One region of the Paenibacillus thiaminolyticus genome, then DNA from elsewhere that is predicted to be linked to it. Evidence: riboswitches for the same ligand, from Rfam matches in the RefSeq annotation. Region 1 holds a riboswitch; each other region holds the start of a gene.
What was found. A riboswitch is a leader RNA that binds a small molecule or an ion and turns the genes downstream of it on or off. The one in region 1 is predicted to bind cyclic di-GMP.
Positions count from the first base shown of each region.

Region 2: another riboswitch for cyclic di-GMP. It lies ahead of FLT43_RS22450 (4'-phosphopantetheinyl transferase family protein); the one in region 1 lies ahead of FLT43_RS01945 (glycosyl hydrolase family 18 protein).
Region 3: another riboswitch for cyclic di-GMP. It lies ahead of FLT43_RS18900 (anti-repressor SinI family protein); the one in region 1 lies ahead of FLT43_RS01945 (glycosyl hydrolase family 18 protein).

Region 1 covers NZ_CP041405.1:458,464-461,576, forward strand. The annotation lists gene FLT43_RS01945 (glycosyl hydrolase family 18 protein) at 1-1,925, opposite strand, end outside; cyclic di-GMP riboswitch class I at 2,028-2,110, opposite strand; gene fabG (3-oxoacyl-ACP reductase FabG) at 2,623-3,113, shown strand, end outside.
Region 2 covers NZ_CP041405.1:5,068,118-5,071,230, reverse strand. The annotation lists gene FLT43_RS22455 (non-ribosomal peptide synthetase) at 1-575, opposite strand, end outside; gene FLT43_RS22450 (4'-phosphopantetheinyl transferase family protein) at 582-1,295, opposite strand; cyclic di-GMP riboswitch class I at 1,383-1,472, opposite strand; gene FLT43_RS22445 (helix-turn-helix domain-containing protein) at 1,589-2,059, shown strand.
Region 3 covers NZ_CP041405.1:4,229,331-4,232,443, reverse strand. The annotation lists gene FLT43_RS18910 (ABC transporter ATP-binding protein) at 1-964, shown strand, start outside; gene FLT43_RS18905 (helix-turn-helix domain-containing protein) at 1,032-1,367, shown strand; gene FLT43_RS18900 (anti-repressor SinI family protein) at 1,490-1,660, opposite strand; cyclic di-GMP riboswitch class II at 1,678-1,763, opposite strand; gene galE (UDP-glucose 4-epimerase GalE) at 1,853-2,881, opposite strand; gene FLT43_RS18890 (lipopolysaccharide biosynthesis protein) at 2,881-3,113, opposite strand, start outside.

The sequences.
Region 1 (3,113 bases):
AGCTTATCAAAGTTGTCGCCGACTTGAAGCGTCAGGTCCGTTACGCCATGCAATACAGGCGGTTGATTGTTGCTTGGAGCTTCATCACCCAGAATGAGTTGTCTGTTCATCTCCGGGCTGTTATTCGAGACCCGCTGAACAAGCTCCATGCTTGTAATCTCGGCATCTCCCTTAAGTTTGAACGTATAGGATCTGCCAGGCTCAATCGTCTTGGCGTCATAAACCGATTTCAAATCGACGACTGTATACCCGTTCTCATTGGTTACGGTTCCCGCCAAATAATCGCCGGAAGTGAACGATCCATCGGCTTGGATGTAAAGCTTCGGCAGCTTAACTGTTTTTGCTCCTCTTTCCACGGCTCTCAATACTTGATTCGATTCGGTCAAAGACTCGTTATTGACGAGGGTAATTTCATACCCTTTATTGTTGCCCCAAGGCTCTGTATACGGTTTCATAGCAACCGTCACGTCCAGCTTGGTATATTGGATCTCATGTGTTTTCAACGGCTGGCTTCCGAAGAGGCCTTCTTTCGTTACCTTTGTTAATTTGTCGCGCTTGGCCGGGTCCGTAGTAGGGGCATCATTGGAAGCCATCCAAGCAATGACGCCGCCTAGGCCGCGCTCAAGCACATATTTCGTTTTCTCTTGAATCGATCTTTCATTGTCATACGTGTAGAATACGCCAGTTGTATTATCATATAGATATGGAGCTTTAGCTGCATCATCCCAGTATTCTTTGAGATTCGGGTATGCGGCCTTCAACTTGTCGAGATTGCGATAAGACCAAGTCCCTGTTCGGCGGCCGCCGTCCCCCAGGACGAGAGGGGATTCACCAACCGCGCCGCGGGATGGAGTCTGATCCGCATCCTTGGCAGATAGTGCGGCGTCACCGAATAGTCCCGGATGATTCGGATCGGATCCTTGAGACACCTTATCCCAGCCGCGAGTATAGTAGGCCGCCCCGATAACAATCTTGCTCGGTTCGGCACCTTGCTGAATCAAATAGTTCACGCTCTCGTCAACAGATAGGTTGTTGCCGGTGAGCGGGTCATTTGGATTCGGATACAAGCCGGTATGATGGCCGCTTACCTCATCCCATGCGCCGCGCATGTCATAAGTCATGATGTTGGCAAAGTCTACAATGTTGAACAGTCTTGGCACATCAATGCCGATATCAATCTTAGCCTTCGGCGCTGGGAGCGCAACAGACAGTTCATACGCTTTACCAAGCTCGGCTCCTTGTTTATTCAATGCGTTTTTCAAGTCTTGCAGGAGCACGATATAATTATTTTTATCCTCCGGCGTGGCGTATTTCGTGCCTTCATCGTTTTTATTATCGACCAGATCAGGCTGGCGAACTTCAGCCGGGAACTCCCAATCCACATCAACGAAGTCCATGTTCGTGTACTTGATGAATTTCATGACATTCTCCACCAGATTCGCCCGCTTCGAAGCATCGGCCGCTACAACGGAGAAGTCGCCTGATTTGGACCATCCGCCAAGAGAGATGCCGATTTTCAGGTTCGGGTTTTCTGCGCGCAATTGCTGCAGGGCGATAAGGCTGCCTGAATTGGCCATATCCCATTGTACGCCATCCTGGCCGACAGGCGCGCCCACAGCCGCATCCTTGTCCGTAAAGACGAGGTTGCCTTGAGCGTCAAAATCGAGGAACGCATAGTTCAAGTGGGTTAATTGATCGGCGGGAATATCCTTGGGATAAAAGTTCCCTTGTCCTCCCCAAATCGACCAATCGCCATAGTACATGACATTCCGGATTTCCTGTGTCGAGTTCTTGACCACAGGTTCCTGTGCTGCAGGAACAGTCGTTCCTGCATAAGCTGGCGCCAATGAAGACACGAACATCATGATGGTCATTACCGTCATGGCGAACAATCTTCGGGCACTCTGCTTTCTCCTAGTCTTCATCCGTTATTCACTTCCTATCAATAGATTATATTAATAGGCAGCTAGGGCAGGGTAACGCTTACATTTATAACGCATACGACTAATAGGGCTTGGATGCTATTAATCGGCAACTGGCTGGCATAGAATTTTCCTTAGCCCCTTTAGCTTTGCGTCACTAGATTTCCCTAGCTTTGCCTAGTAATACCTGGACATAAATGCATACGCTTTTACTTTTAATGGCGGCGATGTATTGTATAACGATGCATGTATGCACCGTTTAATATACAGTATTTTCTCGTTTATTTAATGGGTCTTGCAGCTCATATGTGAATATATGAACATAGGTCGATTCTATTATTCACTTGCAACATATAAGGTTAATAATGCGGATGCGATAAGGGACCGTATTTTGATTTCATATGGTTTCATGCTGTGCATCTTCCTAGTAACTGCGCCATTCCCTTGGCATTCCTTGTTCTGCATTTTTACATTTTTAAGATGTCCGGCAAGGTTTGGGCCAATAGGTCTTAGGGAGGAGGGGAGATATATCTTGGATTGGATGAACTAGCCGGAGTTCGCAAAATGATAACCGAATATAACTATCCTTATGGGAGAGGTTCAGCAAGTTGCCTCCACATTTGGAATTGTAGTACGATGATAAGGAATCCAAGCAATGGGAAATTGTAACTCATATTACATAGGATAGGAGTGTTGCTACATGCTGACGCCACTGAAGGATAAGACGGTCGTCGTGACCGGAGCCAGCAAAGGAATCGGCAAAGGAATTGCGAGAACCTTCGCCGCACAAGGGGCGAAAGTCGCGGTCGTCGCACGCAGCTTGACGAAAGCGGAGGAAACCGCGGCGGAAATCCGGGATAACGGAGGTATTGCTCATGCCTTCCAAGGAAATGTCGCCGATTTGGAGTCGATGAAGTGCGTTGCAAGCGAGGCGGCCGCTACTTTCGGGGGGATCGACGTTCTGTGCGCCAACGCCGGTATTTTTCCGAATGCGACGATCGAGGAGATGACCGGCGAGCATTGGGATCAGGTGATGAACACGAATGCACGCGGGACGCTGTTTTCCCTTCAAGCCTGCCTGCCCTTTCTGAAGAAAGCGGAATACGGCCGGATCATTGTTACCTCCTCGATTACGGGGCCGGCCACCGGCTATGCCGGATGGTCGCACTACGGCGCAAGCAAAGCCGCTCA
Region 2 (3,113 bases), 2.0 Mb from region 1:
GTCAGGAGATCCCACTCTCCGATCGGCTTGTCCGGAGCTTGCACCGCTTCGCCCAGCATCTGGTTGAACTGCTGACCCATCTGCTTGGCGCCATCCAGGCTGAAGCGCTCCGGCCGATAATAAATCGTAAATAAATAAGGGGCAAGGAAAGCCTCTTCCCTACCCAAGATCCGGCCATGCAGGTCTCCGGCTGAAATATCGGCTCTCGTCTTGCCAGGCACCTCGGCATCCTGGCACCAGCAGCAAGTCGTGATGCCGCCGCCGGCGCCCAGTTCCTGCCCGCCGGTCTTCAACTGGCCGCACAGCACCTGGGCCGCGCTCCACAGCGTCCCCTCCGGGCGAACCGGCACTTGCACTCCGTCCCGGCTCTGGCTGGCCATCACATGAAGAATCACTTCCTCTGCGTTATGGTACCGTGCGACCAGACCGCTCCATGCTACGCCCACTGCAGCCTCCAATGTGACCGAACGGGTGCGTGTGAGCAGTTCCAGTCTATCCACGATGGCAGAAGGAATCTCGAAGGTATGGGCGTCATAGCCCGTAAGCTGTTCGGTTGTAAATGGAATGGCAGACAAAATGATTCAGCTCCTTATCATTGACGAACAATAGGGTTGAAACCGATCCAATAGTTGTTCCAATGTCCAATGCTCTATGGGCGCAATCTTGGAATCGACACCGCATGCCATCACACAATACCCGGCATCCAGACTCTCGATCCGGGTAAAGACATATCCCCGCGCATGCCATACGGACGGAAGCCGCCAAGGGTAAACCCCGTCCGGCAGTATCTCCAATTCATCCAGCGGACCGTATCGTCCGGTTCCACGGGCTTTGAGATAGCTCTGCTTGGCCGTCCACAGCCAGTGAAGAAAGCGGGCGCGCGCATCCGCCGCCAGACCGATAGCGATCCGGTATTCCCGAGGCGTGCACAGGGTGCGGGCCGCCTCAGGATTCATAGGCCCGATCCGCTCGATATCAATGCCGACATCGCAGCGATCGATCGCCGTCACGATCCAGGAACCCGAATGCGCTAGATTGAAATATATTGAATTGTCTGGGGCCAAATACGGCTTGCCGTACCGGTTCCGGATGAATGCGATCTCGTCGTTCCTCCTCCCGGTCAGACGGCAAATCTGGCACCGGACGAGAACTTCGGCGATAACCATGCGATGACGGTCCGCACGCTGGCTCAGCCTCGCGTACCGCTCCTGCTGATCGGCAGACAGGAACGGAACGAGACGGTGCACGATGCGGTCATCGGAGTGTCGGTCCCAGCGGAGAGCAGCAATCTTCATAGGCTCAGCATCCTCTATGCATAGAAAAAAGGCTACATGCAGCAATAGCCTCATCACCATAAAGAACGTGAATGGTCCCCTATTCAACATGGCAACCCGGCCGCCATAGCTCCATGAAGGAGAGTTAGGCCCGAGGCTTTGCGTCCTTGCCTTTCGACAAGTTTGCCTTTTTCAAGTTTTGTTGTATGAATCCAATACGGTTGCTCTCTCCGCGGCAGCGGCTCTCTCTGTATAGCGTCATGCTTCTATACCCATACTACGAATAAAAGTATAGATATGAGCGTGAGCCGATAATGCGAAAACTGTTGATTACGAACCGTCATGGATGGAATATCTATTCCTTGAACCGTTTGGCGCCCACCATCCAAGATCCGAAGCAGCGGATCAAGGTGGAGGCCATCCGTCTTGTCATGTCCGGACATACCGCTAAGGATGTCGCGCAGCAGCTGGGCATTCACCGACAGACGGTATCGAATTATGTCAAAATCTTCAACAACGGCGGCCTCGAACAATTGCTAACCAACGTTGCTTCTCCCGGGAAGCCAAGAATACTGACCCCTGAGCAGGAAGAAGAACTGATCGGCATCATCAGCAGCCGCAAACCCTCTGCCGGGTCATCTGCGGGCTGGTTGATGCGTGACATCCAGGATCTGCTGGAAAAGCAGTTCCAGGTGCATATGACACGGACGGGCGTTCGGGATATGCTGCGCAGATTAGGTCTTAAGTACACCTCATCCGGCTATGTGCTCAATCGTACCGAATAGATCCTCCTCTGGCTCTATTCAGAATATCGGCAATTATATGTCGTTTGATTAACGCCACCCCTTAATAATACGGAGCAAAATTCGACATTGCAACTCAATATATGTCACTTTTTGAGGAAAAAGAGAAGAAAACGTAATAGGTAAATAGAATTATACACCCGTTAGCAGTAATGATAAATAAGTCTCACTCAAAAAAAATAAGTATACATAAGAGAGAGAAATTTATTCTTGGAAGGCCGCGGGGCTGCGGGATGTTTGGGCGGGAGGGCAAAGGAGAGAAAAACACTTGGTCATGTCCCGGCCAATGGAGATTTTCCAGCAATAATATAAGTCTCGTTCCATTTACTTAAAAATTTAGGATAATTGTCGGATCCTCTTCCGGCTGCTATGTTCTCTTGACTACCTGTTCTCCATATCCGATGCAAATGCATGCACCATCTGTCGAACTCGGTCTGCAATTTTTTGATGTGAAGCGCAACGTCGTCTCTGCAATCCAAATACAGCGTCCCGGGCGTTCGCTCGTGTCCGAAGCGTACTTCGACAATCATACTCTACCTCCTTATCAAATATTGGTGTTCCATAAATAGAAATATATATCTGGATATATTTTACACATCAACTCTACTGGCTGCAAGTTATTAATAAAGCTGCATAGATTTCAGGCTATTGAGAAAGTCCGAGGGATTTTGTGGCACTTCATTTTTTGTGTGGTGGCTCTCGTCTCTCCGTAGAAAAAATCGATTTAAAACGTTATGGGTGCCAAGTTTTGAGTAGGAAAATGGACAATCTCCACCCCTTCGTAAAAAACAGGGGTTTTCCAACGGCCTGAACACTGCACCAATTCCCTAGACACGTCTGTCCATGAGGCGAAATCCGCAAAACTGCATGATTTCTCCAGACACGCCTATTCGCTAAGCAAAATCTGCAAAACTGCATGATTTCAACACCTATTCGGTAAGCGAAATCCTGTGCAAATACAGCAATTCGATATGGACGACTTTCCCAGAAAGGGAATCCTGCAAAACTGCAGGAATTTCACCCGTTTCGCTTCGAC
Region 3 (3,113 bases), 2.8 Mb from region 1:
GGGGCCGTCTTTATTGATCGTTATCCTGCTCTTTGCCAGGTTGTGGCCGAGATTTACCAGCCTCCAGTCCAAGCTGGAACAATTAGCCTCGACCATCCCGGCCTTCAAGGCTCTTCAGCAATTGCAGCGTGACTGCAAATTGGCCGCAGATCAGGCGATTACGCTTACCGAATCGCCCGCTCCGGGACCTGGCCATTGGTTCGTTATGCAAGGAATCGAAGTCAGAAATCTTTCGTTTCGCTATCAGCCGCAACTGCCTGTGTATGCTTTGCAAAATATCAGCGTTCATATTCCAGCCCAAGGGATGACCGCTATCGTTGGCAAATCAGGGGCCGGCAAGAGCACGTTTATCGATATCCTTATGGGCCTGATGCAGCCTGAATCCGGTCAAATCCTCGTGGATGGCATAGCGATCACGAATGACAACCTGCTCGCGTACAGACGCTCCATCGGGTATGTGGCGCAGGATCCGTTTCTTTATAATGCGACCATAAGAGAAAACCTGTTGATGGTGAAACCGAGTGCCACGGAGAACGAACTGTGGGAAGCCCTCGATTTTTCCTCGGCAGCTGAATTTGTACGCAAGCTTCCTCACCAATTGGAGACGCTCATTGGAGATCGAGGCATTCGTTTGTCAGGAGGAGAACGGCAGCGCCTGGTCCTGGCAAGAGCCATCATCCGGCAGCCTTCTATCCTTGTTCTGGATGAGGCGACAAGCGCACTGGATACGGAGAATGAAAAAAAGATTCTGACCGCTTTACATCGGTTGAAGGATCGCATTACGGTCATTGTGGTTGCCCATAGGCTGTCCACCATCCAAAACGCGGAACAAATTTTAGTCATACATGACGGGAAATTGGCTGAACAGGGAACCTTTTTGTCATTATCCTCAGAAAAAAAGAGCATATTTGCAAATCTTTTACAAAATCAGGAGGCGCAGCCTGTTAACGTCTATACGCTGTAGCCGCTTTCGGAGGTGGGGGAAATCGGATATAATAGGGACAAGCAGATGTATACACGGAGGTTAAATCATGATCGGAGAACGGATTCAAATCCTTCGAAGGAAGAAAAATTACTCACTGTCAGAACTCTCCGAAAGAGCAGGTGTCGCAAAATCCTATTTAAGCTCAATTGAAAGAGGAATTCAGCAGAATCCTTCCATTCAATTTCTGGAGAAGATTAGTGTTATTCTCGGGGTCTCAGTTGAGGAGCTGCTGCAAGACAAGGAAGCTTCGAATGAAGCTGAGGTGTTGGACGAAGAATGGACTAATCTCGTAAAAGAAGCGATGGCTTCTGGCGTAAGTAAAGAGCAATTCAAAGAATTTCTGGAATATAATAAGTGGAAGCTAACACGCGAAGAGTCATGATGCTCCCTAGCGTTGACGCAGCCCAAAATAAAGAAATCTCCGATTGTTGAGTTCACCGCGCGTTATCTGTAAACATGCCTCAACGAAGGAGATTTCTTTTCGATAATGTCAACAATCGTGAGTTATGCTTCTGAATTGACATGGAGCGGCCATTCAGGATCAGACTGTGCCTGAAAATCGCGAAGAAGTTTACGAATGTCCGCAATGGAAAGGCCCATTTGTCGTGCAGTTAAAATAATAGCTACCCAATCCTTGTCCAATTGTTCATTGTTACCTGTAACCGCTTCAACCATGATTGCATTGCCTCCCGAATTTACTCGGCCGGTTGCACCACTAACTCCACACGCCTAAAGTGCCCAGACAAAAAAGGCGCATTTCATCGTTTCCTAATATATACTTATTAAGTAGTATTATACACGACATTTGACGTTCCATGGTGTCATAGTATGTCGTCTCTGGAGCACTAGTTTTGTCGAATTCGATGATTACCCGGCCGTGATCCTCTCGCAATAACCTTGCGGATTATGAACCTGCCAATTCCAGCTATCTTCACACATGTCGGTAATGCCGTATTTCGGGAACCACCCCAGGCTTATATGGGACTTTGTCGGATCAGCATAGCATATCCCGATATCCCCTGGTCTTCGCCCCACGATTTCATAGGGAATCTGAATCCCCGACACCTTCTCGAAGGAATGGATCATCTCCAGCACCGTAAACCCCCGGCCTGTACCCAGATTGTAAAATTCGACCCCATTTATATGATCCAAATGCTCCAATGCTTTCAGATGGCCTTGCGCCAAATCCACGACATGAATATAATCTCGGATTCCCGTACCGTCTTTTGTAGGGTAATCGGAGCCGTATACTTTAAGCGACGGCAATCTCCCCACAGCTACTTGCGTAATAAACGGCATTAAATTGTTAGGCGTCCCATTAGGGCTCTCTCCGATCTTTCCGCTTTTATGTGCACCGACGGGATTGAAATATCTGAGAATGGAAATTCCCCATCTCGGGTCAGAAGAAGCCAGATCCTGCAGTACTTGCTCAATCATTTGTTTGGTTCTTCCATAGGGACTCACCGCCCCAAGGCTGGCTTCCTCCGAAATGGGAACACATTCCGGTACCCCATACACCGAGGCGGATGAGCTGAATACCAGGCTGTACACGCCATGCTTGGCCATCGCCCTGCACAGAACCAGCGTGCTGGTAAGATTCGTATGGTAGTATTCAAGCGGCACCTGAACCGACTCCCCAACCGCTTTCAGGCCGGCAAAATGGATCACGGCATCGATGCGATGTCCCTCGAATATCCGATTCAAGCGTTGCTCGTCGAGAAGATCCGCTTCATAAAAAGCAAATCCTTTGCCCGTAATATCCGAAATCCGACGAATCGCTTCCGGATGGCTGTTGGAGAAATTATCAAGAACGACGATATCATATCCCGCCTCCAGCATTTCTACGCAAGTATGGCTTCCGATATAACCGGCGCCACCCGTGATCAAAATGGCCATTACCTTGTCTCCTCTCTCCGTATGACCGGATTGAATTTAGTAAGGATCGGCAGCTTTCCCATATTCGCCTTGGCTATGTTCGTTAAGTAGATAAACTCGCTCGATTTGCGAAAGCACACATAGAAGATCAGGTTCGTTACGGACAGGCACAGCAGGACCCTGACGGCGATATCCCATAACAGCGGCAGCGTGAGTAATCCTGCAAGCCAGCCGCATAAGGATGCCGCCAGAA